One region of the Pectobacterium peruviense genome, then DNA from elsewhere that is predicted to be linked to it. Evidence: predicted binding sites of a transcription regulator. Region 1 holds the regulator's gene; each other region holds the start of a gene.

Region 1 (7,252 bases):
TATTGTCTGGTGTCGCGGATCGTCACGATCGTTTTATCAGTGAACTTGATAAAATCAACCAGCAGTATGGTGTATTTGATCAGGTTCGCGGTATGGGGCTTTTGCTGGGGGCTGAGCTGAAACCTCAATGGCATGGCCGTGCGGGCGAGTTCTTGGCTGCTGCAACGGCTCAGGGGCTGATGGTGTTGATGGCAGGGCCGAACGTGATCCGCTTTGTACCGTCTTTGATCATTGATGAAGATGATATCGCGCAGGGGATGGATAAATTCGCCAAAGCCGTCGCTCAAGTGGTTAACGCAGCACACTGATTACGCTCTCAACATCGCTTGCGACTTCCCGTTAGGTGGCGAGCAGGAAGCTCGGCATAAAAAAAGCGTGAGGCCGAGGCTTCACGCTTTTTTATTGGTAGTGATCCGTCCTGAATAGCGTTGACACGTCCCTGACTTAAATACGGAGAACGTGATGATGACTGAGTTCAAACGTACCCAACGTGATTATCCTCTATCCTTTAAAATAGCCGTCGTTGAACAGGTCGAAAAAGGCGAGATGACCTATAAACAGGCCCAGCAGCGATATGGCATTCAGGGGCGCTCCACCGTTCTTGTCTGGCTGCGTAAATATGGCCAGCTTGACTGGAGTCCCGGACTTCCTGACCTGATGAAAAGGAAACTGCTTGTGGCTCAGACAAATACCCCACTTACACCCGAGCAAAGAATCAAAGAACTTGAAGAGCAGCTTAAGCTGGCGAATCAGAAAGCTGAGTTTTTTGAATCTGTTATCAACGTCCTGAAAAATGATTACGGGGTAAGTGTCGTAAAAAAGCGGCCCGGCAAGTCCTTGCGCAGAGTCAGGCCCCAAAAGTCACCGTGACACGCGCATGCCAGCTCCTGGGGCACAGCAGACAGGCATGGTACCAGCATAATGCAAGGTGCAATAAACGACATGAACACAATAGTCAGGTTCTTGATTTTATTGCCCGAGTTCGGTGCCGTCAGCCACGTATAGGCACACGCAAACTCCACTCTCTGTTGAACCGTCAGGCAGGTGAAACACTCAATATCGGGCGTGACCGCCTGTTTAGCCTACTGGGTAAACACCGGCTTCTGGTACCCGTAAAGCGGGCATACCACAAAACGACCAACAGCCATCATCGTTTTTACCGGCATCCGAACTTGCTGAAGTCTGGCCCCGAACAGGTTACTGTCCTTCAGCCGGAGCAAGTCTGGGTCGCCGATATTACTTATCTACCAGTACGCAGTGGCACGGTCTATCTGAGTTTGGTCACGGATGCCTGTTCCAGAAAAATCATGGGTTACCATGTAGGGGATAATCTGCAAACTGAAAATGTGGTAAAAGCCTTCAAACGTGCGTTACGACAAAGAAAAACAAAAGGGCCGTTGATACACCACTCTGACAGAGGGCTACAATACTGTTCAGCGCTTTACCAGTCGGTACATGAGAGAAATGGGATAACCTGTTCAATGACAGATGGTTATGACTGCTATCAGAATGCGCTGGCTGAACGGATAAACGGCATCCTGAAAAATGAGTTTTTACTCTCTCGCCCAGCTAATCTGGCACAAGCGAGGAAAATGGTAAAAGAATCTGTGGCGATTTATAACCATGAGCGGCCACATCAGGCCCTGAAATACAAAACGCCCGATGAGGTTCATCAGGCGTTTTACAGGCAGAAAACTGTCAACCCATATCAGGACTAGTCATAGGGTACCGCGACAAGGGTTTAGCGAGTGCCGTAAACGACGATCGTTTTACCGTGCGCAGAGATCAGATTCTGGTCTTCTAACATTTTCAGAATGCGGCCCACGGTTTCACGCGAGCAGCCAACGATTTGCCCAATTTCCTGACGGGTAATTTTAATTTGCATGCCATCTGGATGCGTCATGGCATCAGGTTGTTTGGCCAGGTTGAGTAAGGTTTGGGCGATACGGCCGGTCACATCAAGGAAGGCGAGATTGCCGACTTTTTCTGAAGTAACCTGAAGTCTGTTTGCCATTTGCGCAGACAAGCGCATGAGGATATCCGGGTTAACCTGAATGAGCTGGCGGAATTTTTTATAGGAAATTTCAGCCACTTCACAGGCGGTTTTTGCCCGAACCCAGGCACTGCGTTCCTGACCTTCTTCAAACAGGCCGAGCTCACCAATAAAATCGCCCTGATTGAGGTAGGAAAGAATCATTTCCTTGCCTTCTTCATCTTTGATTAGCACTGCTACAGAGCCTTTCACGATGTAGTAAAGCGTTTCTGCTTTTTCACCTTGGTGAATCAGCGTGCTCTTCGATGGATACTTGTGAATATGACAATGGGAAAGGAACCATTCGAGAGTTGGGTCTGTCTGCGGTTTGCCGAGAACCATTCGCTATCATCCTCTGTTGTAATTCACTGCGCAAATTACAGGGGTCAGAGTTCCCTGTACGGCGTGTTTAACTGCTAAAAAAAATAAAATTCAGTCTAGGCAGAATGACGTCAGGGAATATACTGGAACCACTGTACCCTTGGTTTTTCGGTTGCTGCTTTGCCGCACCGTAAACGTGGCTGGGTATTTCTGGCTACGTCATCATCTTCTTCGTTTCTGGGTTTGTCCAGAAAAGGTCTATTCTATTTTCGTTTTAACACAGCTTTAAGGATGTGTCTTGTGTTGTCTCGCTTCAGCATGACAAAGCTCTGATTAACGCTGGTTTTTGTACAGTAACGGTATAAATTTTCAAAAAATTTTTAGTGGAGAGGCATCATGCAGGCTCGGGTAAAATGGGTTGAAGGCTTAACGTTTTTGGGCGAATCCTCATCGGGACATCAGGTATTGATGGACGGTAATTCTGGCGATAAAGCGCCCAGTCCGATGGAAATGGTGTTGATGTCCGTAGGGGGATGCAGCGCAATTGATGTGGTATCGATTCTGCAAAAGGGCCGTAATGATGTGGCGGATTGTGAGGTGAAATTAACCTCAGAGCGTCGGTCTGAAGCACCGCGCTTATTTACCCATATCAATCTGCATTTTATTGTGACGGGGAAAGGGCTGACCGATAAAGCCGTCGAACGTGCCGTCGAGCTGTCAGCGGAAAAATACTGTTCTGTGGCATTGATGCTGGGTAAAGCCGTTGAGGTGACACACAGTCACGAAATTAGAGTACTGCCATAATTCCTTTCTCTGAGCACTAATTCTGGTTACTTAAGCCCATTATTAGGGGAAACACAGGGGGGCCCGTAGAGAGGCCTCACCCTGTGGTCTCCGCGTGTATCTCGATGCTTATTCTATCGTTTTCCCTTCGATTAACCGCTGCACCAGCGGTGCCATGATTAATTCCATTGCCAGCCCCATTTTCCCGCCGGGAACGACCAACGTGTTGATGTGGGAGATAAACGAGCCCTGCAACATGGCGAGCAGATAGGGATAATCAATATTATCCAATCCCTGAAAGTGGATGACGACGAAGCTTTCATCCAGTGAGGGGATCGACTTGGCAGCAAACGGGTTGGAGGTATCCACGGTGGGTACGCGCTGGAAGTTGATATGGGTGCGAGAGAACTGCGGCGTGATATAGGTGATGTAGTCTTCCATGGAGCGGACAACGGAATCCATGACCGCTTCACGCGAGTGGCCGCGCTCATTGACGTCACGGATCAGCTTTTGTATCCACTCCAGGTTGACGATCGGCACCACACCGACGAGCAAATCGACATGCTGTGCCACATCATTTTGTTCGGTGACTACGCCGCCGTGCAGTCCTTCATAGAATAGGATGTCGGTAGGTTCTGGCATCGGTTCCCACGGTGTGAACGTCCCAGGAACCTGGTTATAGGGAATCGCTTCATCATAGGTATGAAGGTATTTACGCGTCTGACCACACCCATGTAGGCCATATTCAATAAACGACTGTTCCAGCAGGCTGAAATCATTCGCTTCTGGGCCGAAGTAGCTGATGTGGCGTCCTAAATCACGCGCTTTGCGGATTGCCATATCCATTTCCGGGCGGGTATAGCGGTGAAAGCTGTCACCTTCCAACTGGGCTGCGCGTAGGTCGAACTGTTGGAATATCTTACGGAAGGCCAGACTGGTGGTCGTGGTTCCCGCTCCGCTGGAGCCCGTAACCGCAATAATCGGATGTTGATGTGACATAAGGCGCGTGACTCCGTGATCTCGATGCCCGCATAGACTGAAAGCCTGCGCGCATTCTCAAAAATGACGTAATTGTTCCCATTGTTAGCATGTTTGACGCGTTCTTTCACGTCTTTCGCCATGCTCAATAAGGGGCATGTCCACCGGCATTGAGCTGACCGCGCGGCATAATGTTTAGCGTTTCATGTAACTCAGACCACACCAAAACGACTTCGCCGGATTGGAGCTGACTGCGGATATCTTCGACTTTCTGCGCCAGCGAGCGCTCCTGTTCGCCGTAATCGGTGCCTTCGCGCAGCACGAAAGATTCGATGATGTTATCCAGCGTTTCTGGATCGAGCTGTTGCCAGGGAATTATCACGCTATGTTTCCTGAGTAAAAATTGTTTCTGAATAAAAAGAACCGGTGGCGTGGTCCAAAAATGGACTAAGCCAATTGGGAATGCGCTGTTCCAGCCACATTTCCGGTTTCAGCAATGTTCCACCGACGAAGCCGACATGCCCACCGTGTTCCGTTAGCTGATACTCAATATTAGACGGTAACTGCGACAGATCGGGAATGACCTCGGACGTCATGAAAGGATCGTCCTTCGCGTGGATGATCAGCAGCGGTTTACGAATCTGAGGCAACAACGGCAGGGCGCTACAGCGTTTGTAATAGTCGGCCGCGTCGCGGAAACCGTGGATGCGTGAAGTAATGACATCATCAAACTCCCGTAGCTGGCGGATTCGCTTCAACTGCGGCAACTGAATCGGCAATGTGTCTGGGTAGGCTGCCAGCTTGCGGCCGGCATTTTGTTTCAACAGGTGCAGCAGGTAGTGCTGATAGACGCGGGAGAAACCTTGTTCCATCCGGCGGCTACAAGGTTCGAGCATCAATGGTGCGGAAACGATGACCGCGGCGGACAGGGAACAGGCTTCACCCTGCTGGCCGAGCAGATAGGCCAGCATGTTGCCGCCGAGAGAAACGCCGATGGCAGCGGTAGGAGCCTCACCCAGCGTCTCTTGCATCCAGCGCAGGAAATAGCTTGCATCACTGGTTTCGCCGGAGTGATAAATACGTTTCATCCGGTTGGGCTTCCCGCTGCACCCGCGAAAATGCATGATGACGGCCAGCCAGCCACGCTGTTTACAGGCATGTAGGAGACCGTGAGCGTAGGGGCTATGAAAGCTGCCTTCCAATCCGTGAAACAACACTACGCGTGGTTTATGCCTCGCCTGTTCGGGCGCTTCGCTCCACGCCAGATCGACGAAATCACCGTCCGGTAATTCGAGCGCTTGCCAGACAGGTGAGAACTGCGCGTGACGGCGAATCAAGCGTGGCAATAGCGTTTGCAGATGCGGATTATGGGCGCCGCTCAGCGGACGAAAATGGTCATGCATAAAGGATATGAAAATCTTGTTGTCGGCTCTTGTACGATCAATATCACACTGTTAGCTTCAATGCTGCCAGTTGGTACGACATTTGGGTCAGGAGCGCCCACAAATAATGGAACTGAGTTTATTTCTTTCGATGTTGGGTTTTTTGTGGGTAGCGGCTATCACACCGGGGCCGAATAATATGCTGTTGACCACCTCGGGCGCGAATTTTGGCTTTATGCGTTCACTGTGGTTGATGGTCGGCATCATGTTGGGCATGCAGAGCATTTTACTACTAGTAGCATTCGGCGTCGGTGGTTTGATTCTGATTTATCCTTCGCTGCACTTTATCCTGAAAGTCCTCGGTAGTGCCTATCTGCTCTGGCTGGCGTGGAAAATCGCCACGGCGGCTTACGAACGGCTGGAAACGTCCGTTGCGCCGCCCCAGCCGATACGGCTTTATCAAGGGTGGTTGCTGCAATTCCTGAACCCGAAAGCGTGGCTTATGGCGCTGGGCGCGGTTGCCAGCTTTAGTCTGGCTGGTGAAGGCTATAACCATTCTGTGATCGCGATAAGCATCGGCATTGTGCTGGTCAATCTGGTGTCCGGTGTCATCTGGCTTGGATTTGGCACGATGATTGGGCGACTGCTGCGCAGTAAGAAAGCGTGGATTATCTTCAACGTATCAATGGGGCTGCTGACCGCCGCTTGCGTGCTGTTGATTTGGCATTAATGCTGATCTGGCATTGATGCTGGTTTGATAACGTCGCGAGCGGTTTTTCGCTCGCGACTGAGGAAGCACACTGTCGGCTGCATACTATCAGTAGGAATTACTTATAACCGTCTGTTTTTAATAGATTATCAACAAGGTTGAGTTCGGCATCAAAATCCAGCGTATCGTTCTCCAGCAGTCGTGCGTGTTGTTGTTGAAAGGCGGAGCCCAGCGCTTTCAGTGCGGTAACATTCTTCAGCAGAAAATCGTCTGATTTGCCATGTTTCTCTAATTGGTTGGAAAGTCTGACAAATTCACCGGCCACTTTTTCTACGGCAGGAAGGTAGCGATTAAGAAACGCTGTTCCCGGCTCAACATCCTTGGGATCTTCCTTCATACACGTGACAATAAGCTGCGCATACTCAACGATCGTTTTCAGTTCGTCGAGAAGCTCGCTGGGGAGCTTCTGTAGGTTTTGCAACCGTACTATACGGCTCTCAAATGTAACGGCTTCCTGAACGGGTGGTGTAATAACGACCGGTGAAGGTTGAGGCGACATAGGTGCTGGTGCCGGAATGAGCGTTTTGGGTTGGTCTTTCCTTATTTTGAAAGCCGTTTTCCCTTGGTAATGGCTCATCGTACCTAGCACAATGCACGTGGCGAAGGCCGTATTATAGAAAGGGTGTTCACCAAACTGATGTGCATCGGTGTAGCCCATGATGATGATGAAAACTAAAAGAAACTGGATAACGGTGCCGAGACGAGGGTGGGAAATCTCGGAGCATGCTTTGATTATCCACCACGCTACGGCAATCCATCCCAGAACGAATAGGGCATCATGCGCAATGAACCAAATTACGCCAGCCACAAGTGGCCAAATCATATCAACCTGAGACCGTGTAAAGGCGTACCACAGCAGAATTAAGCTGAAAGCATTCACAATGAAAACACAGGTTTGAACGTTTTTATCCGCCATGAGGTCTGGATATAATTCACCTAGAAACACTATAGTGATGAGCGTAGAGACGATAAAAGCAGCGCAGACTA
Region 2 (7,252 bases), 2.0 Mb from region 1:
TCTATATTCGCCACCACACGCAGGCCAAAGAGGTCGATGAACAGGAGTTCTTCTACTCTCAGGAAACCGGCGGGACCATTGTCTCCAGTGCGTTAAAGCTGATGGAGGAAGTGGTGCGTGAGCGTTACGATCCATCACAGTGGAATATCTACGCGGCACAGGCATCGGATGGCGATAACTGGGCTGATGATTCGCCGCTGTGTCATCAGATTCTGGCGAGTAAGCTTCTGCCGATGGTGCGTTACTACAGTTATATTGAAATCACCCGACGTTCACACCAGACGCTCTGGCGTGAATATGAAACGCTGCGCGATACGTTCGACAACTTCGCCATGCAGCATATTCGCGATCAGGATGATATCTACCCTGTCTTCCGTGAACTCTTCCGTAAACAAACCGTAGGACATTGAGCACACCTCAATTAGCCAGTTATCTGTTAGTTGTTAATAATTAACAGTTAGCTGGCTAATTTCTTCTCTCTAGGCACTTTTCCATAAACATGCATTTAAAATACATGTATTATAAATGGCATTATACCTGCACAGAGAATCGCTCATGAATATTGATAAATTCAAACACCAGCACACCGCAATCCTCGATAGCATTGATACCCTACGCCGCCTGTCGCGGGAAGGCGTGACGGAGAACGCCACTGATATCGCTCGCGCCATTGTTGCCATGAGCTCAACCATCAAACTGCATCTTTCGGCAGAAGATCGCGTGCTTTACCCTTCTCTTCAGCGCAGTGGTGATGAACAATTAACGAAAATGAGCCAGCATTATCAGAACGAAATGCAGACCATTGCCGCAGATTACGATGCATTTTCCCGACGCTGGAATACGGCTTCACAGTTGATTGGTCACGACCGCGATTTCCGGGCTGACGCCAATCACGTATTGCGTAAGGTCTATGAACGCATGCAGCGCGAGAATCATGATTTTTATCCTCGTATTGAAACGGCCTGAGTGCATTAAACACGCCTGACTAAAGGGCGGAGAACCTCTGATAAACGACGCTCCGCCCTGTTAATAACTGCCCGTACTCGATCTCGTAAACACATTCCTGTCACACACTTGTGACACCGTCACAAAGATAACACTTCCTTTCCGCCAGTGTGCGCATTACCCTGTCGAACCCATAAAACATAGATTTCTGTATTGTTATGCAACGATTTGTTCTGATTTTACTGACTCTGGTTCTACTCGGCCCTCTGGGCATTGACATCTATTTACCGCTTATTCCCGCCATTGCCGTGGCGCTGAACAGCCCAGAATCGCTGATTCAGTCCACCGTCGCCCTCTTTATTCTGGTTATGGGATTAGGTCAACTTCTGGCTGGACCGCTGGTAGATAAATATGGCCGCCGTCCAATGGCGCTGGCAGGCGTGGTGATCTACATCATCGGAGCGATCATGGGCGCACTGGCCACCAGCGCGACGCTGTTCATCCTCTCACGTCTTTTTCAGGGCATCGCCGTGTGCTGCACCGCCGTTGCCATTTTCAGCAGCGTGCGTGACAAACTGAACGGCGATGATGCTGCCAGAACTTATGGCTTTCTTAACGGCACGCTGAACATTGTACCCGCGCTGGCACCGCTATTAGGCGGGCTTTTGGCCGAAGCCTTCGGCTGGCGTGCGCCCTTCTGGTTCCTTGCTGGTTACAGTGTTTTGGTGCTGGCACTCGTTATCCGCTTTCTGCCAGAAACACGCCCAGATTCAACCTTACCTGTCCACGGTTTGCCGCTGCGCCAATATGCTCGCCTTTTATCCGATCGCCACTTTCTGGGGTTCGCATCAGTCAATGCAGGCGCGATGGGGATGGCATTAACCTACGTCACCTTTTCCCCCGTGGTGTTAATGAATCAGGCGCAACTCACGCCGCTTGAGTTTTCTATTGCCTTCGGCGCGAACGGTTTTTGGATCATGCTGGTCAGCTTCTTCGCGAATCGTATTATCCGTAAAGTCGGTCGGCCACGTTGTCTGGCTATCGGTAGCCTGCTGATGGGGGCGGGTTTTCTTTCGCTGCTTGCCGGTGTCGCGCTCTTACCCGAAGCGATGCAAGATACTTGGCCAACCTACATGTTGCCCGTCGCACTGGCCTGTGCGGGCTTGGCATTTTTGATCGGGCCGTCCACCAGCTATGCGCTGGAGCCTTATTCCAATGAAGCGGGTATTGCATCGGCGATGGTAGGCTTTGTGCAGATGGCAGGCGGTGCGGCGTTGGGACTGGGTGCGATGGCCATTCCTCTGCCGTCAAAAATATCACTGGCGCTGGTTATGCTCTGTGCAGCCCTGTTGGCGATACGCGCCCGTCTGCTCACGCGTCACCACAAGAGCAGCATTACGTCGCTGCCCCGCAGCTAATTCAAAACACCGAATGCAGAATACAGATACTCTAACGAGTATAGCGAGACACGGATAAATCATCGGCTTCAATCTCCGGTGATTTATCCGACAGAATATCCGCCAGCAATTTCCCCGACCCGCAGGCCATCGTCCAACCTAATGTGCCGTGACCGGTATTCAGATACAGGTTTTTCAGCGGTGAGCGCCCCACCAGCGGCGTGCCGTCTGGCGTCATCGGACGCAGTCCTGTCCAGAATGTCGCTTGCTCAATCGGCCCACAATGGGGATACAGATCGCGCACCACCATTTCCAACGTTTCTCGACGCTTGGGATTCAGATCGGTGTTGAAGCCCACCACTTCTGCCATGCCACCAACGCGAATGCGATTGTCAAAACGCGTAATCGCCACTTTATACGTTTCATCCAACACGGTAGACGCCGGTGCTGAGGCGTCATCCGCCAGAGGAATCGTCAGTGAATAGCCTTTCAGCGGATAAACCGGAATATCGAACCACTGCCGCAATAGCCCTGTTGAATAGGAACCGCAAGCCATCACATAGGCATCTGCCACGATCATACCGTCGTCGCACTGCACACCTGTGACGTTCTGCCCTTCGACCCGTAGTTGACGGACGTTACGCCCCAGTTTAAAGGTGACGCCAGCATCAGCAGCCATCGCCGCCAATTGGCGGGTGAACAGTTGGCAATCGCCCGTCTCATCATGCGGCAAACGCAGTCCGCCGGTTAGCTTCCCGACTACATTCGCCAATGCGGGTTCGACGGAGACAAGCTCATGGCGAGCCAACAATTGATACGGTACCCCAGCCTCTTCGAGTACAGCGATATCTCGTGTCGCATTGTCATATTGCTGTTCGGTGCGAAACAGTTGCAGCGTTCCACCTTGTCGACCTTCGTACTGGATATCTGTATCTCGCCGCAGCTGCTGTAGGCAATCACGGCTGTATTCAGCCAGACGCACCATTCGTGCTTTATTAGTTTTATAGTGGCGGGCATCGCAATTGAGCAACATTTGCCACATCCAGCAAAGCTGTGTGGCCGTGAAGTCTGGCCGAATGGCCAGCGGCGCATGGCGCTGAAACATCCATTTTATCGCTTTTAGCGGTATGCCCGGTGCAGCCCACGGTGCGGCATAGCCGGGGGAAATCTGTCCGGCATTCCCGGCGCTGGTTTCTAACGCAGGCTCCGGCTGCCTGTCGATAACGGTAACATCATGCCCTTCCTGCGCAAGATACCAGGCGGTACTTACACCAACTACGCCACTTCCCAGAATTACAACCCGCATGCTACCGCTCTCCCTTCCTTTCCGTTAAAGACCGTCTAATCTGCTGGAAAAATGCTTATTTAATGGAATAAAACACTAGTTAAAAGGTAAAACTGAAGACTACTCTAGCATTTGGGAGGGAATTGTCACTCGTCTCAGCGAGAACATTTCTTTATACCCGTCATACTTCAAGTTACATGTGCGTTGGCTGCGTTACTCGACACACACGTGTGTCTCGCTCCGTGGGAGCCGCTGCAAGCAGCGTTCAAACCTGCCTTTGGCAGGTTTGTCACTCACCCGAATCACTTACCTGAGTAATCTCATCGGGATGAAATGAGAGACATCCTGTCTCTCACCGGAGGCCAGCCGTTGGCTGATCAAATTCGTTCCCGACGAATTTGTCCCTCACTTGCCGCCTTCCTGAAACTCGAATTATTTAGGGTATATTTTTCTCTCTTCGATTCATCATTGAGATCGTAACGAAATAACTGTGAAATCATTCACAAAATATGTATTCGTTTTTTAGCAGAAAAGGACTGAAAAAATAAAAAAGATGAAAATGTTAAATCTCAAACTAATTAACAAGTTAGTCAGATTGCTTATTTTTAAATCGTGATAACCATCACAGCAATAGAACCAGCGACATCACTGTCAAGCCAAGTCTCCGCATAGTTAAATACAAATTTGCGACATTCATCAAAAAAACACCTCATCAATTTAATAACATTGTGTTCACACGATGGTTATTCATATTTTTAGAGGGCGACGATGAAAATTGGATTAGTCATTAGCGGCGGCGACGTTAGCGGAATAAATAACTTCATCTTTCAGGTGAATAGAATGACTGCCTCTGACATCGTCATTTTCGATGGTGGAATTAATGGCCTTATCGATAACTGCTGTAAAGCCCTCACTCGCCGCGATCTGGTGGATTATTCACTCGCATCAATGCCCTTGATTACATCAGGGAGAAAAACCGGAAAGTGTAGAAAAACAGACTACGAGAAAATTGTTAAAAACATCCAAAAACAAAAACTCGACGCACTCATTATGGCGGGAGGAGATGGATCATTTCAATTTCTAAAAAAATTAAGCCACTACGGTATTCATTGCTACGGCGTAGGAATGACGATTGATAATGATATCTCAGGGAATAGCTATACGATTGGTTTTTCCACTGCCTGCGAACAAGTAATGAGTGAAGTAGAGAAATTGCGTAATACGGGCCGTGGATTACAAGGTCGGATATTCATGATTGAATTACTCGGTGGCTATTGTGGTGAATTAACACTACAGGCGGCATTAAAGAGTAATGCCGATATCGCACTCATTCCAGAATCACCGTGGGATATTGATGCGTTAGCACAATGTATTCGGGATAAAATCGCAGAACAAAATAGCGTGATCATTTTATGCTCTGAAGGCTACACCCATGAATACACTCCCGGCTTTCAGGGCGCTATCGATACTATTATCAAGAAACTCGAACATAAGGTTGGAATCCGTATCCGAAAAACCATTTTAGGATACGGCTTACGAAATGGCGCGCCCACCGGGGAAGAAATTATTCAGGGCACCCTGTTAGCAGAAGAAATGGTTCGGTGTATTAACGCTGGCCTGACTAATAAAATTATCATTATCAATAATAACAACAAAGCGATCCCTATCGATCTGGAGGATTCTGAACGACGCTTGGTTGATGTCGAAAGTCACGTTTATAAGCTCGCGAAAACTCATCATCTTATATGAGGCCATTATTATGTTGAAAGTACTTTGCGTTTGCGGCTGTGGATTAGGCTCCAGTTTCGCTATCGAAATGAGTGCGAAATCCGTACTAAAAAAGCTGGGCATTGATGCGGAAATCAATCACACCACGATTTCAGAAGCCTCTGCCTTCAATTATGACGTCATCCTAACCCAGAAAATATTTGCTGACATTCTGAATAGCGATGCCAGTGAAGATGAGAAAAAAAGGGTCATCATTCTTAATAAACTTACCGACAAAGATGAAATAGAAGAAAAAATTTTAGCGTATATTCAGGCTCATAAATAGCATGAGGTGAAAAATGAACACCGTTATCAATTTCATTGTGAAAGATTTATTAGGCCAGGCATCCATATTAATCGCGCTGATCGCCATGATCGGGTTGATTTTACAGAAGAAGTCGGTAGGGAAAATTGCAGAGGGGACATTCAAGACACTGCTTGGTTTCCTCATCATGATGGCGGGGATTAACATCATCGTCGATGCCCTGACATATTTGAACAGTATCTTTACCCACGGTTTCGGTATGAAGGGCTACATCACCGATGTCGCCGCCATCGCCGGATTGGCAAACCGCGAACTCGGCTCAGAAGTCGCGTTAACGCTGATGGTGATCTTTGCCGTCAACATCCTGATTGCACGAATTACCCCCTTTAAATATATCTTCCTGACGGGACAGGCTCTGCTGTGGATGGCAACAATCGGTACCGTGATCGGCTATAAGTCGGGCTTGACCGGCGCGACGCTGATCCTCACCGGAGGAATATTTGGCGGTATTATGGCCGTGCTGATGCCTGCGCTGGCACAGCCGATTGTCCGTAAAATCACGAATTCCGATGATGTTGCGCTCGGGCATTTTTGTACCATCGGGTATCTGGTACAGGCCGCCGTCGCTCGGCTAGTCGGTAAAAACTCCAAATCTACAGAAGATTTAACGCTGCCCGATAACTTCAAATTCTTGCAGGATACCTACCTGTCGATGGCCGTCGTTATGGTGCCAATGTACCTCATCCCCGCCGTGACTGCAGGACCGGAATACATCGCGCAATATGCCAACGGCGTCAACTATCTGATGTATTCGTTTATGCAGTCCATGCAGTTTGTGGCGGGCGTTTTCGTTCTCTACAGCGGTGTCCGTCTGCTGCTTAATGAGTTGGTTCCCGCATTTCGAGGTATCGCCATGCGCCTGGTGCCTAACGCTAAACCCGCGTTGGATTGCCCGGTGCTCTTCCCTTATGCACCCAACGCTGTGATTGTTGGCTTCCTCGCCACCACCGTCGGTTCTATTCTGGGAATGCTGATTTTCCCGATGTTTGGGCTGGCGATGATTTTGCCAGGTTTACTGACCAACTTCTTTGCGGGCGGCACGGCAGGTATTTTCGGTAACGCCATGGGAGGACGGCGCGGCGCAATTATCGGCGGTGTGGTTCATGGTCTTTTCATTACCTTATTGCCTGCCATTCTGGTGCCATTACTGGAAGTCTTCGGATTTACTGGCGTCACCTTCAGTGATTCTGACGTCATCGGTACTGGCCTGATATTAGGACACGCCTTCCAGCAGGACTGGTTATTTGTCGCCGCATTTGTCGCGTTCGTTGCAGCCATTGCCTTTATTGCGAATCGTAAACTATCGCAATAGCGCATAAACACGTCGTATGGCCTGTCGTCATTAATGTCATTGTGTCAATTGCTAAGGAGTCACTATGTTTTCTCTACTCAAACGTTTTTTATCGCCTGCCCCGTCTTCCGGTCACCGTGATAATACAAATGACAATCGCGTCAGGGAAATTGAGGAGGAATTAACGGAGCTTGAATCTCGTTTAGCACAAGATCCGACGCATAGTGAAACACAAAAAACGT
Region 3 (7,252 bases), 550 kb from region 1:
TGCGTTTATAGTCAAAAATGAAATCTTTGCCGTTATCGCCATCGTTCAACACCATTTTCCCGTCGTGGGTAAAAATGGCGAAGGCCAGCGCATCATCATCCTGCTTGCCTCGGTTTTTATGTACCAGATTTTTGGTTTTGGGCAGAGAAGCTGATGGGATCCGCAATTCATCGGGACTCATGGTGGCAAGACGCTTGGCAAACAGCATTTGCTGAGTATCAAACAACTCATTGATGTTATGACGTGTCTGATACCACGAAAGCAGACTGGCGACACTCCAGCAAATTAATGTCAGCAGCGCAAAGCCCGCAATCAGGCGTAAGCGCAGACTGAGTCGGTTCATGGTGCATCTCCCAGAATATAGCCAACGCCATGCACGGTACGGATAAACCCGCTGCCCAGTTTTTTGCGCAAGTGGTGGATATGGACTTCTACCGCATTGCTGGAGACATCATCATCCCAGCCGTAGAGCTTTTCTTCCAACTGCGCCCGCGTGAGCACGCGGCTCGGATTGAGCAAGAACAATTCCAACAGCGCCAGCTCGCGGGATTTTAGTATCAACGGCTCACCGTTAAGCGTGACGCTTCGTGAGCCAGGCTCAAGGGAAACCGCGCCATGCGTTAATGCGGGCTGGAGTTGACCGTGACGGCGACGAATCAGCGCCTGCAGGCGAGCGGCCACTTCAGTTAGCGCAAAAGGCTTACATAAATAATCATCCGCTCCCTGCTGCAACCCTTCCACGCGTTGTTCCAGCGCATCGCGTGCGGTCAGAATCAGTACCGGTTCGTCATGTCCAGCCTGACGCCACTGGCGCAGGATATCCATGCCGTCCATACCCGGCAGGCTGAGATCGAGCACCACTGCATCATAAGGGGCGGCCTTCAACGCGGCGGCGCCTGCTTTACCTTCCGTAAACCAGTCAATATTAAAGCCCAGTTTGATCAACCCAACTTTTAGGCCATCACCGATCAGGCGATCGTCTTCGATTAACAATACTCTCATGGCTGCCTCGCAAGGGATGTGCCGCTGTCGCGTTTGCGCCTTTTCAGGTTTTATACGAAATCGGGGGACGACGTGTACAGGACAAATCGCTGAAACCGGACGATTTCGGCAATATAAAAAAATAAAAAGGTAAAAGCTGAGTCCTTAAGATTCTGTTAAGAACGGTTTGTTTTAATCCTTCCCGAAGACCGATTACTCCCGCAGGTTGACTGCGAAACGACAGGCAAAATAAGGAAGGAATACTATGAAAAAAGCAGCTGCGTTATTTGCCATTACCGCTCTGGTTTCTGCACCCGTGTTTGCCGCACAAAGCGGCGGTGGTTTCGTCAATCCAGAAACGCCTGCGGTTGCCACACATAAAGGGGGATTCATCGATCCGCAGAACTCCCTCACGACGGTAGATAAGGCGAAAGATCTGCGTGACGATAGTTGGGTTACGCTGAGTGGTAATATTGAAAAACGGATCGGTGATGAGAACTATCTGTTCCGTGATTCCACAGGCACGATGGAAGTTGAAATCGATCATAAGCGCTGGAATGGTCAGATGGTTTCGCCCACGGATAAAGTAGAAATTCAGGGTGAGTTGGATAAAGACTTCAATTCTGTCGAACTGGATGTGAAGCAGGTCCGTAAACTCTAATACGCTATCTTCAATTCTCTCGTGGCGGGCGATTGCCCGCCCTTTCTCTATTTATCACCCTTCTCTCTCTGTCATTCTTTACGGCTACCTGTGCGTTGGCTACGCTTGTTCATCCAAATGATCGATGTGATTAAGCTCACTAGATACCTTTCTTTGCCATCTTCCTGAAACGTGAATTATCTAGAGTAGATAACCGCGTTATCTTGTCTTTATTTTTTGTTAGCGAAACGTTTCGATAGCGATCACATTTTTTTTATTTCTTCGTTGCCTTTCCCACTTCTTTTTCTAGAATGTTGTTAGCGAAACGTTTCGCTGGTGGGGTGAGAAGATGAAAAAAGCAGCATTATTGAATTCAGATATTTCTTCCGTGATTGCTCGGCTGGGGCACACCGATAGTCTTGTTATTGGTGATGCTGGTTTACCGATTCCTGAAACGACAACCCGTATCGACCTGGCGTTGACGCACAATGTGCCAACGTTTTTGCAGGTGGTTAATGTTGTCACCAGCGAAATGCAGGTTGAGGCCGCTATTCTGGCGGAAGAGATTATTGAAAAGAACCCCGCCGTCCATGACGCATTACTCGATCAATTGAAGCAACTTGAACAGCATCAGGGAAACTCAATTGCATTGCACTATGTCAGCCATGAAGAATTTAAAACCCAAAGCGGTAAAAGCCGGGCCATCATTCGCAGCGGAGAGTGCTCTCCGTATGCCAATGTCATCCTTTGTGCTGGCGTAACGTTCTGAGGCATCAATGCAACCTTTACTGCAACTACAAGGCATCACGAAATCTTTTCCCGGCGTTAAAGCGCTTTCCGGTGCGGCACTCAATGTTTATCCGGGAAAAGTGATGGCGCTGGTGGGCGAGAACGGTGCGGGCAAGTCCACCATGATGAAAGTCCTGACCGGGATCTATCGTAAAGATGCCGGCAGTATCCATTTTCTGGGGCAAGAGGTGGATTTCAACGGGCCGAAAGCGTCTCAGGAAGCAGGTATCGGTATTATTCATCAGGAACTTAACCTGATTCCCCAGCTCACGATTGCCGAGAATATCTTCCTCGGTCGTGAATTTACCAACCGTTTCGGCCGTATCGACTGGAATAAGATGTATGCGGAAGCCGATAAACTGCTGAAGCGCCTTAATCTGCGCTATGACAGCCGCCGTATGGTGGGGGATTTATCGATTGGCGATCAGCAAATGGTGGAAATTGCCAAGGTGCTGAGCTTTGAATCGAAAGTCATCATCATGGACGAACCCACCGATGCTTTGACGGATACCGAAACGGCTTCGTTATTCAGTGTGATCAAAGAGCTGCAATCTCAGGGATGCGGCATTGTCTATATTTCCCACCGCCTGAAAGAAATCTTTGAAATCTGTGATGACATTACCGTTTTCCGCGATGGTCAGTTTATCGGCGAACGCCCGGTGAGCGACTTGGAGGAAGACACGCTGATTGAAATGATGGTGGGCCGCAAGCTTGAAGATCAGTACCCGCGCTCGAATAAAGCGCCGGGAGAGGTTCGCCTCAACGTGCAGAACCTGTCTGGGCCGGGCGTTGACAGCGTCAGCTTTACCGTACGTAAAGGTGAGATTCTGGGCGTTGCAGGGTTGATGGGCGCAGGCCGTACTGAACTGATGAAGATTCTCTACGGCGCACTGCCACGAACGGGCGGCAATGTAACGCTTGATGGCCGCGACGTGGTGACGCGTAAACCGCAGGATGGCTTGGCGAACGGCATCGTTTACATTTCTGAAGACCGTAAGCGTGATGGTCTGGTTTTGGGCATGTCGGTAAAAGAAAATATGTCGTTAACCGCACTGCGCTATTTCAGCCATGCGGGCGGTCGTCTCAAGCACGCTGAAGAGCAACTGACGGTCGCCGACTTTATTCGCCTGTTCAACGTTAAAACGCCTTCAATGGAACAGCCTATCGGCCTGCTTTCCGGTGGCAATCAGCAAAAAGTAGCGATTGCCCGTGGCCTGATGACGCGCCCCAATGTTTTGATCCTCGATGAACCGACGCGTGGTGTTGACGTAGGGGCGAAAAAAGAAATTTACCAGTTAATCAATCAATTCAAAGAAGAAGGGCTGAGCATCATATTGGTGTCATCCGAAATGCCCGAAGTCTTGGGAATGAGCGATCGCATCATCGTGATGCACGAAGGGCGCTTGAGCGGTGATTTCCCGATTGAGCAAGCAACCCAGGAAGCACTGATGGCTGCGGCCGTTGGTAAGCAATACGGCGCAAAGCAGGAGTAAGTCAGACATGAGTTCTCAATCTATCGCGGCAAAACGCTGGTTCAGCAAAGAGTGGTTACTGGAGCAGAAATCGCTGATCGCGCTCCTGATCCTGATTGCAGTTGTTTCCGCCCTGAGCCCTAACTTTTTCACCCTGAATAACCTGTTCAATATTCTCCAGCAGACGTCAGTGAATGCCATTATGGCCGTCGGCATGACGCTGGTGATACTGACCTCGGGAATCGATTTGTCGGTAGGTTCACTGCTGGCGCTGACGGGTGCCGTCGCGGCTTCCATCGTTGGGCTTGAAGTGAATGCGTTGGTGGCTGTGTTTGGTGCCTTGGCGCTGGGTGCGCTGATTGGCGCAGGCACGGGGGTTATCGTTTCGAAAGGTAAAGTGCAGGCATTTATCGCCACGCTGGTCATGATGCTGTTGCTGCGCGGCGTGACGATGGTCTATACCAACGGTAGCCCGGTGAATACTGGCTTTTCCGACGTCGCAGATGCTTTTGGCTGGTTTGGCATTGGCCGTCCGCTGGGTATTCCTACGCCAATCTGGATTATGGCTATCGTGTTCGCTGCGGCCTGGTACATGCTGCACCATACGCGTCTGGGTCGTTATATCTATGCGCTGGGTGGCAACGAGTCTGCAACCCGCTTATCCGGCATCAGCGTTGATAAAATCAAGATTATTGTTTATTCCCTGTGTGGGCTGCTGTCTGCCCTGGCGGGAATTATTGAAGTCGCACGTTTGTCCTCTGCACAGCCTACGGCGGGTACAGGGTATGAGCTGGATGCTATCGCGGCTGTAGTATTGGGCGGCACCAGTCTGGCCGGGGGTAAAGGGCGTATCGTTGGCACGTTGATCGGCGCACTTATCCTTGGTTTCCTCAACAACGGACTGAATTTATTAGGTGTTTCTTCTTACTACCAAATGATCGTCAAAGCAGTCGTCATTTTGCTGGCGGTTCTGGTAGATAACAAAAGCAGTAAATAACCTTCATTCACACAGGAATTGAGTTATGAATATGAAAAAGCTGGCTACTCTGGTTTCCGCTGTTGCGCTGAGCGCGACTGTCAGTGCTAATGCCTTGGCCAAAGATACGGTTGCTCTGGTGGTTTCTACGCTGAATAACCCGTTCTTTGTTTCCATGAAAGAGGGTGCGCAGAAAGAAGCTGACAAACTGGGCTATGAGCTGATTGTGCTGGATTCCCAGAATAACCCTGCGAAAGAACTGGCTAACGTTCAGGATTTGACGGTACGTGGCACCAAAGTATTGCTGATTAACCCGACGGATTCAGATGCGGTAGGCAATGCAATCAAAATGGCCAATCAGGCAAAAATTCCGGTTATTACGCTGGATCGCGTCGCTAGCAGCGGTGAAGTGGTGAGCCACGTTGCTTCTGATAACGCCTTCGGCGGTAAAGTAGCCGGTGACTTCATTGCCAAGAAATTGGGTGAAGGTGCCAAGGTCATTCAGTTGGAAGGGATTGCTGGAACCTCTGCCGCGCGTGAGCGTGGGGCGGGTTTCATGAAATCTGCTGAGAAAAATAAATTCGCTATGCTGGCCAGCCAGCCTGCTGACTTCGATCGTACTAAAGGGTTGAACGTGATGCAGAACCTGCTGACCGCACACCCTGACGTTCAGGCGGTATTTGCTCAGAACGATGAAATGGCATTAGGCGCCCTGCGTGCACTGCAAACTGCAGGAAAAACAGATGTGCTGGTTGTTGGTTTTGACGGTACTCAGGATGGCGTGAAGGCCGTTGAGTCAGGCAAGCTGGCAGCAACAGTGGCTCAGCGCCCAGACCAGATCGGCGTAATCGGTATCGAAACAGCTGCTAAAGTGCTGAAAGGTGAAAAAACTCAGGCCATCATTCCGGTTGACCTGAAGCTGGTAGCAAAATAAGTAAAGAATAAAGCAGGGCTCGCGCCACCCGTTTGTGGTGGCGCATTATTAACGTAGCGGGATTCGACATAATGAAAACGGGTAAGCTGGTGGTGCTGGGCAGTATTAATGCTGACCATATTCTCAATCTTGAGCAATTTCCCCGCCCGGGCGAAACGGTGATCGGTGAGCAATATAGTGTCGCTTTCGGTGGGAAGGGCGCTAATCAGGCCGTTGCCGCTGGCCGAAGTGGTGCGGATATCGCCTTTATTGCCTGCGTCGGAGAAGATGATATCGGTTCCCGTATTCGTCAGCAGTTATCCAAGGACAATATTGATGTTTCCGCCGTTGAGGCTATCTCCGGGGAAACGACCGGCGTTGCGCTGATTTTTGTTAACGCTGAAGCTGAGAACATGATCGCGATTAACGCAGGCGCGAATGCGGCGGTGACGCCTGATTATCTTTATCGTCATCAGCAACACATTATTGATGCTTCCGCGTTGCTGATGCAGCTTGAGTCGCCGTTGGAAACCGTTATCGCTGCAGCCAAATTGGCGCATGAACACCAAACAAAGGTGATTCTTAACCCCGCCCCTGCTCGTGAACTGCCTGATGAACTGTTATCGCTGGTCGATATGATCACGCCGAATGAAACCGAAGCACAGTTCCTGACGGGAATTACCGTTGAGACGGAAGAGGATGCTGCTCGCGCAGCACAGACTCTTCATGACAAAGGTATCGAAACGGTTCTGATTACATTGGGTAGCCGCGGCGTATGGGTGAGTGAAAATGGTCAAGGGCAACGTATTCCAGGTTATCGCGTAAAAGCCGTGGACACGATCGCTGCCGGAGATACCTTTAATGGTGCGTTGGTTACCGCGTTGTTGGAAAACCGGGCAATGTCTTCAGCTGTGAAATTTGCTCATGCTGCCGCAGCGATTGCGGTAACTCGCCGAGGTGCTCAACCTTCTGTCCCATGGCGTGAAGAGATCGACGCATTTTTGCAAGCTCAGGAGTGATCTTTGGCCACCATGAAAGATGTCGCCCGTTTGGCGGGCGTTTCTACTTCTACTGTATCTCACGTCATTAATAACAATCGATTCGTCAGCGATGCAATTCGCGAAAAGGTAATGAAGGCCGTTGAGGATCTCAACTATGCGCCGTCTGCGCTGGCCAGAAGTCTGAAAATCAATCAGACCCGTACTATTGGCATGTTGCTCACCGCTAGTAATAACCCGTTTTATGCCGAAGTGGTACGTGGCGTCGAACGCTGCTGTTATGAGCGGGGCTATAGCCTGATTTTGTGCAACACCGAAGGCGATCGCGACAGAATGAGTCATAGCCTTGAAACGTTGCTGCAAAAGCGGGTCGACGGCGTATTGCTGATGTGCACGGAAAGCCATCGCCCCTTGCCTGAAATGATGAGCCGCTATCCTTCTATACCTATGGTCATGATGGATTGGGCACCCTTTGAAGGCGCT
Region 4 (7,252 bases), 290 kb from region 1:
GCGAATCACGGGGATTAGTTTCTCAGGCAATCTGTTCTTCCTGAAAGTCGGGCTAGCCATTGCAGGGGCGATGGTTGGTTTCCTGCTGTCCTACTATGGTTATGACGCCAATGCCAAACAGCAAAATGCAGAGGCAATGAATGGCATCATTATGTTGTTCACCATCATTCCCGGCGTAGGCTATTTGATCACCGCAGGCGTTGTACGTTTACTGAAAGTCGATCGCCAACTCATGCAGCAAATACAAATTGATCTGGAAAAACGCCGTAACAACTATCGGGAACTGAGCGATAGCCGTGGCGGTCAGGCACTCAACGTCAAAACAGGAGGAAAGAATGATGAACCCACATCAATGGCCTAACCCACTGATTGAACAACGGGCAGACCCTTTCATTCTTCGCCATACGGATGGTCAGTATTATTTTATTGCCTCGGTCCCCGAATACAATCGTCTCGAAATTCGTCGAGCCAGTTCGCTGGAAGCACTTTCCCACGCCACCCCGGTGACGATCTGGCGCAAGCATGAACGCGGCCCCTTAAGCTCGCTGATTTGGGCACCGGAACTGCATGTGATTGATGGCAAATGGTATGTCTATTTCGCCGCAGCACCGACGGAGGAAATCAAAGAGGGTTTATTCCAGCACCGTATGTTTGCATTGGAATGCGCGGATAGCGACCCGCTAACAGGCAACTGGGTTGAAAGAGGACGGATTTACACGCAGTTCGATACCTTCTCACTGGATGCCACGCACTTTGAACATCGGGGAAAGCGCTACTATCTATGGGCGCAAAAAGATCCCGCCATTGCAGGCAACTCGAATCTGTATCTGGCTGAAATGGAAAACCCGTGGACGCTGAAAGGCACGCCCGTCATGTTGAGCAAACCGGAACTGCCGTGGGAAGTGATCGGTTTTAAAGTCAACGAAGGCCCCGCCGTCATTAAGCACGGCGAACGCATCTTTATCACCTATTCAGCCAGCGCTACCGATGAAAATTACTGTATCGGCTTACTGTGGGCGAATGCGGATAGCAATCTGTTGAACCCGACAAGCTGGCATAAATCGCAGCAGCCGGTTTTCACCACCAGTTGGGAAAACCGGCAATTTGGGCCAGGGCATAATAGCTTTACCCAAACAGAAACGGGCGAAGATGTGCTGGTTTACCATGCCCGCAATTACACAGAGATCGAAGGCGATCCGCTGTATGACCCGAACCGCCATACGCGGATTAAAATGTTCAGTTGGGATCGTAACGGCATGCCCGCGTTCGGCGAGCCTCCCGCAGACAGACAATAGATGAGAAACGGGTGCGTTGGGAAATCAGACCAGCGCACCGTATATCGTCAGGAGTGCGACTACGACCACCAGCACCAGCGTCACCTTTTTCGCCAGCGTCACAGCGGCTTTGGGTGTTTCTACCGGCTCGATGTGGGATTCACGCGCCAGAGAAAATTGAGCGAGCTGAGTTAACACCCAGTATTGCGAGCTGCGGGAATCTCCCAGCGATGCGAACCAGGCAGGCAGCGCTTTTTCGCCGTGCCCCAGCAAGGCGTAAGCCGCACCGGCTAAACGAGCGGGAATCCAGTCAAGCCAATGCAGCAAGCTATCAACGCCGGACTGGGCGCGTTCCAGCGGTGTGTTGTGCCGTGCCAGCCAGGTCTGTCTGGCACGTAAAAATGCGTATCCCATCAGCGTAATCGGTCCATAAGGCCCAGCGACGACGAACCAGAATAGCGGGGCTAAATAGAACCGGAAGTTTATCCACAGCAATGCGTTTTGCAGTTCTTTCAATTGCTCACTTTCGCTCGTGCCCACTGGCAGACCGTGAATCAGCGCCAGTTCAGCCGCCATTTCACGGCTGGCGTCCGACTCGCCGCGCTGCGCCGCCTGCAAATAACGCCGATAGTGCTGACGAATTTCACCCGCGCCAATGCACATCAGGCTAATGACGATCCACAGCAAAAGAGAAATCAAGCCAAACAGAATACCGCTCGTTAGCCACAGCAACCCAGCCACCACGCACATACTGCACAGCGTCAGGAACAGCGTTTGAAATAAAGACGGAGGCGAAACATGCCGAAATATCACTTCAAGCCGGTGATCGATCTGCCAGTGCTCTCCCTGCTTGAACAACCGTTCCCATGCCAGCGTAAGCAACAGTGTAAACAGCGTCATTGGTCTAGGCTCCCTTTGTTCTCTGTCCAGTTTTCTTGTAGCAGAAGATGATAGCCGTCCCAGTCAAATGCTGGGCCGGGGTCGGTTTTACGACCTGGAGCGATATCGCTATGCCCGGTAATTCGTGACGGCGTGATGGGGTAATCCCGCATTAATAGGTGCGTAATCGCAGCCAAAGAGTGATATTGCTCCGTGGTAAAAGGCAGCGTATCCGTCCCTTCCAGCTCGATACCAATAGAGAAATCATTGCAGCGTTCACGGCCTTCAAACACCGAGACTCCGGCATGCCAAGCACGTTGATCGAAAGGCACATACTGTGTGGTTTGCCCGTCGCGGCGGATCAGACAGTGTGCCGCCACGCGTAAATGGGAAATATCGGCGAAATAGGGATGTGCCGTAGGATCTAAGGTAGCGGTAAACAGTTGATCAATATACGGACCGCCAAACTCACCCGGCGGCAGGCTGATATTGTGAATCACCAGTAAAGAAGGCACCTCATTATTCGGGCGACCATCATAATGCGGTGAAGGCGTGTGTGTAATATCGGATAACCAGCCATTTTCCAAAAGCATCGGCGATAACCTCGCATCGTATCGTTAGCCGGCTGAATCAGGCGAAAAATCAATTATACCCGTAATACTTCAAGCTGCATGTGCGTTGGCTGCGTTCACTCACCCGAATCACTTACCTGAGTAAGCTCATCGGGATTCCCTCTCTTGCCGCCTTCCTGCAACTCGAATTATTTGGGGTATAGAACCCAAAATCCTTGTATCCAAGATACCATGTTTCACGCCATCCTATCTATCCAACTAGATATCAATAGGTTTTACCATTCGTTTTGCGATTTTTCTGCGATTTTCCCGTCAACATTCAACCTCTACATCCTTTTTAGCAACGTAAAATCCCCAACACTATTATGTGATAAAAATCACATTACAAATGTAATATTGCAATAAAAGGCAATCGTTTTCGTGCATTGCGTCTATTTTTACTTAAAATGCATGACAAAATTATCTTCTGATTTTTTTAGATATTACCAAAACTTATTTTGCGGTCTTACGCACGACGTAAATAACGTCTAACACGATGGTACTTAACATGAAAAAAACTTTCGCCGCTGGTGCCTTGCTGGCACTGTCATGCTCAATGCCGGTACTGGCCGACAGCAATAAAGCCGAATACCTATCCGACTGGTGGCATCAGAGCATTAACGTCGTCGGCAGCGCCCACACGCGCTTCGGGCCACAACTGAACAGCACGACCTACCTGGAATATGAAGCATTTGCGCGTAAAGACTGGTTCGATTTCTACGGCTACGCCGATGCGCCTAAATTTTTCGGTGGCGATCCCGACAGCCGTGGCATTTGGGACAAGGGCTCTCCGCTGTTTGTCGAGATCGAACCGCGCTTCTCTATTGATAAACTGACAGGAGCTGATCTGAGCTTTGGTCCGTTCAAAGAGTGGTACATCGCCAATAACGTTATCTACGATCAGGGCCGCAATAGTGGTTCACGTCAGAGCACCTGGTACATGGGCTTAGGCACCGATATTGATACCGGCACCGATCTGTCTCTCTCATTGAACGGCTATGCCAAATACCAATGGCAGAACTACGGCGCAGCGAACGAAAATGAGTGGGACGGCTACCGTGTAAAAGTAAAATACTCTTACCCGCTGGGCTCGCTGATGGGCGGCAATGTCTCTTATATCAGCTTCACCAATTTCGATTTCGGTTCAGAACTGCGTGATAAATCGAATTCAAGCCGCACGAACAACTCCATTGCCTCCAGCCATATTTTGGCACTGGGCTACGACCACTGGCACTACTCTTTCGTCGCACGTTATTTCCACAACGGCGGCCAATGGGCTGATGGCGCAGAACTCAATTTCGGCAAAGGCCCGTTTGAAGTGAAATCTACCGGCTGGGGCTACTATCTGGTTGTCGGTTACAACTTCTAAAATGACATCTCCTTTCCGGCGAACGCACATGTTCGCCGGAAGGTTAATAACAGTAACAGTCTGAATTGTAATAATTATTCATTCTGGATGTCCTGATATAAACAAGGTAGCATAGACCTCCGAATCCCCCTTCGGAGTTTTGTCATGTCAACGCGTCGCTACAGTCAGGAACAACGCCAAAAAACCTTGCTTGCTCGTATTGCACAAGATATCCCCGCCAGCGTGCAATTGGCCTTGCGTGAAGATTTAGGTGGCATCGTCGATGCTAATCAAGATATTACCGCGCTTCTGTTACCCGACAACGAGATCGTCAGCGCACGCATTATCACGCGTGAAGCAGGTATCTTCTGCGGTACGCGTTGGCTTGAGGAAGTCTTTTCTCAATTGGGCAACACGACAACGATCGTCTGGCACGTCGCCGATGGCGAAGCCATCACTCCCAACCAAACGCTGTGTGATATCACCGGACCAGCCAAACAGCTTTTAACGGGTGAACGCACGGCGCTGAATTTCCTGCAAACTCTGTCCGGCGTCGCAACCGAAACCAGCCGCTATGTTGCCGTGTTGCAGGGAACGCGCACCCGGTTGCTGGATACGCGCAAAACTCTGCCAGGGCTGCGAACCGCGCTGAAATACGCGGTATCCTGCGGCGGCGGAGATAACCATCGGCTCGGTTTATCCGATGCTTTCCTGATCAAGGAAAACCATATCATCGCCGCGGGTTCAATCAAAAATGCAGTAGAAAAAGCGCAGGTTTTACGCAGCGATGTTCCCGTTGAAGTGGAAGTCGAATCGCTGGGTGAATTGCAACAGGCGTTAGACGCTGGCGCAGATATCATCATGCTGGATAATTTCAGCCTGGATGACATCCGGGAAGCGGTGAACTTAACGCAAGGCCGTGCGCTGCTGGAGATATCCGGTAATGTCACCCTAGACACGCTGCGCGGCTATGCCGAAACCGGTGTGGACTATATTTCGGTAGGAGCGTTAACCAAGCACGTACAGGCACTGGATTTATCCATGCGCTTTATCTAATCACATCCCTATTTCTACCGACGAGGTGCCATTTCGCACCTCGTTCGCATTTCTTCATCTCACCCTCCCCATCACATCGTAACAATACGGCTTCCCAGCTCCGCACGGACTTCCTGTCCTGATAATGTGAATAATGCGTACCTATCCGCAAAAATTTTTCAATCCTCTGCAAATTCCTAAAAATATGTCGTAGCGCTTTCCTGTTTTCATTTTCCCTGCTCGTCAGCCTTCACTCCCTTTTCTATGCTGCCAGTCATTCGTATGAATTGGTGCATCGCTATCTTTGTGCATCACAAAAATTTATACCCAACAACAGGGAAATCAACATGACAAAACAACAAGGATTCACACTGATTGAGCTGATGATCGTCATTGCGATCATAGCCATCCTCAGCGCCATTGGCGTGCCAGCCTATCAAGGCTATCTGCAAAAAGCAGCGCTGACAGACATGCTACAAACAATGGTGTCTTATAAAACACCAGTCGATCTCTGCGGTCTGGAAAATGCTGCTTTTACTGCCTGCAACATAGGAAATCAGGGAATTCCGAGCAGTAAATCTTCACGCTATGTCAGTGCTGTTAGCGTCGCTCAAGGAGTCATTACGCTAACTGGGCAATCCACGCTGCTAGGGCTGCGAGTTGTTCTGACGCCAACGTGGGATACCGAAACGGGCGCTTCACGCTGGACGAAAAACTGTGCCACGGATGACGGCGCAGAGAGCCTACAATCCGCCTGTCAGGACGTTTTCCGTTTCGATAATACGGCTGGTTAATCATGACTGATTCGTCCTTCTCCTCCGAGCATGTACTCAGCGAGCTACAGACACTGTGCCGACGTTATCAGGCATTACTACTTAACCTCGATGAACAAACGCTGTCAGTTGCCGTCACCACGTCTCCTTCTGCGGAGATGATTGCCGCACTGCGTTTCGCCAGCAATCGTCGAATTATGGTGGAACAATGGCCACAGGCCAGAATGGAACAACAGCTTAATCCAGTGAATGCCGTTGCCGAACCCACAGAGACTTACCAAACCAGCGCCGATCGTTCCAGCACCGGGCAACAGGATCAGGATGACGCCTCCCCAGTCGCGCAATTTATCCATCAAACGCTGCGCCTCGCCGTTCAGCGCCGCGCTTCTGATATCCACTTTGAGCCGTTGTCAGACAGCTATCGTGTGCGGCTACGGATTGACGGTGTGTTGCAGGCAATATCCGCGCCCCCTCCCGAGCTGGCAAACCGAATTACCGCGCGACTGAAAATCATGGGTAAGTTGAATATTGCCGAAAGGCGATTACCGCAAGACGGTCAATTCAGCCTGATGCTGGATCAACAAGCCTACTCGTTACGCATCGCTACCCTTCCCGTACAACAGGGAGAAAAAGTCGTACTGCGTATTTTGCAAACGCACCAGCAAGAACTGGCGCTGGATAAGCTCGGGCTCACCGCAAAAGCATTGCAGCAGGTTATTAGCGTGCTGAGCGCTGCACAAGGCATGCTGTTAGTCACTGGCCCAACGGGTAGTGGAAAAACGGTGACGCTTTATAGCGCAATACGCTGGCTGAACGATATCAGCCGCAATATCTGTAGCGTGGAAGATCCCGTCGAAATCCCTTTGCAGGGAATCAACCAAACGGCGATCAATCCTAAAGCCGAGCTGGGATTTGGTCGAATTTTACGTGCGCTGCTGCGGCAGGATCCAGACGTCATTATGATTGGTGAGATTCGCGATACCGAAACCGCAGAAATTGCAGTAAAAGCCGCACAAACCGGCCATCTTGTCATGTCCACGCTACATACCAATTCTGCCGTAGAAACCCTGACTCGACTCAGTCATCTGGGCATTCCCGGCTATCTGTTAGCCGCAGCGCTAAAGCTCATCGTCGCACAGCGTCTTGTTCGTCGGTTATGCCCGCACTGTAAGACACCGGGAGAGCCCCTACTCTCCCTGCCAAGCAACATATGGCAAGGGCCATTACTCCATTGGCAAGCCAGCGGCTGTAACCACTGTTTCTCTGGCTACTATGGGCGCGTCGCGCTCTATGAATTGCTCCCCATCACACCGGATTTTCAGGCAGCGTTAG

What was found. The regulator CRP, encoded in region 1, controls carbon source genes, mostly activating them, when cyclic AMP is high. The targets are predictions, from matches to a motif close to ATGTGANNNNNNTCACAT.
Region 2: DUT67_RS11305 (6-phosphofructokinase) is a predicted target of CRP. The motif match lies at 4,312-4,329, and genes of this name have one in related genera.
Region 3: rbsD (D-ribose pyranase) is a predicted target of CRP. The motif match lies at 1,767-1,784, and genes of this name have one in related genera.
Region 4: DUT67_RS03505 (nucleoside-specific channel-forming protein Tsx) is a predicted target of CRP. The motif match lies at 3,091-3,108, and genes of this name have one in related genera.

What each region holds. Positions count from the first base shown of each region.
Region 1 is NZ_CP161826.1:475,855-483,106, forward strand. Features, by position in the region: gene DUT67_RS02115 (aspartate aminotransferase family protein) at 1-308, shown strand, start outside; one part of gene DUT67_RS02120 (IS3 family transposase) at 463-814, shown strand; one part of gene DUT67_RS02120 (IS3 family transposase) at 814-1,718, shown strand; gene crp (cAMP-activated global transcriptional regulator CRP) at 1,742-2,374, opposite strand; gene DUT67_RS02130 (OsmC family protein) at 2,750-3,157, shown strand; gene DUT67_RS02135 (phosphoribulokinase) at 3,266-4,135, opposite strand; gene DUT67_RS02140 (YheU family protein) at 4,260-4,496, opposite strand; gene DUT67_RS02145 (hydrolase) at 4,498-5,517, opposite strand; gene DUT67_RS02150 (LysE family translocator) at 5,624-6,226, shown strand; gene DUT67_RS02155 (5-bromo-4-chloroindolyl phosphate hydrolysis family protein) at 6,324-7,252, opposite strand, start outside.
Region 2 is NZ_CP161826.1:2,494,969-2,502,220, forward strand. Features, by position in the region: gene DUT67_RS11285 (YeaH/YhbH family protein) at 1-410, shown strand, start outside; gene DUT67_RS11290 (hemerythrin domain-containing protein) at 556-966, shown strand; gene DUT67_RS11295 (multidrug effflux MFS transporter) at 1,164-2,363, shown strand; gene DUT67_RS11300 (D-amino acid dehydrogenase) at 2,395-3,648, opposite strand; gene DUT67_RS11305 (6-phosphofructokinase) at 4,396-5,376, shown strand; gene DUT67_RS11310 (PTS sugar transporter subunit IIB) at 5,387-5,680, shown strand; gene DUT67_RS11315 (PTS sugar transporter subunit IIC) at 5,694-7,031, shown strand; gene DUT67_RS11320 (hypothetical protein) at 7,096-7,252, shown strand, end outside.
Region 3 is NZ_CP161826.1:4,875,799-4,883,050, reverse strand. Features, by position in the region: gene qseC (quorum sensing histidine kinase QseC) at 1-343, opposite strand, end outside; gene qseB (quorum sensing response regulator transcription factor QseB) at 340-1,002, opposite strand; gene DUT67_RS21970 (YgiW/YdeI family stress tolerance OB fold protein) at 1,247-1,642, shown strand; gene rbsD (D-ribose pyranase) at 1,971-2,390, shown strand; gene rbsA (ribose ABC transporter ATP-binding protein RbsA) at 2,398-3,903, shown strand; gene rbsC (ribose ABC transporter permease) at 3,911-4,879, shown strand; gene rbsB (ribose ABC transporter substrate-binding protein RbsB) at 4,905-5,792, shown strand; gene rbsK (ribokinase) at 5,864-6,790, shown strand; gene rbsR (ribose operon transcriptional repressor RbsR) at 6,794-7,252, shown strand, end outside.
Region 4 is NZ_CP161826.1:767,666-774,917, reverse strand. Features, by position in the region: gene DUT67_RS03525 (glycoside-pentoside-hexuronide (GPH):cation symporter) at 1-361, shown strand, start outside; gene DUT67_RS03520 (family 43 glycosylhydrolase) at 339-1,295, shown strand; gene ampE (beta-lactamase regulator AmpE) at 1,320-2,174, opposite strand; gene ampD (1,6-anhydro-N-acetylmuramyl-L-alanine amidase AmpD) at 2,171-2,746, opposite strand; gene DUT67_RS03505 (nucleoside-specific channel-forming protein Tsx) at 3,273-4,133, shown strand; gene nadC (carboxylating nicotinate-nucleotide diphosphorylase) at 4,278-5,168, shown strand; gene ppdD (prepilin peptidase-dependent pilin) at 5,495-5,941, shown strand; gene gspE (type II secretion system protein GspE) at 5,944-7,252, shown strand, end outside.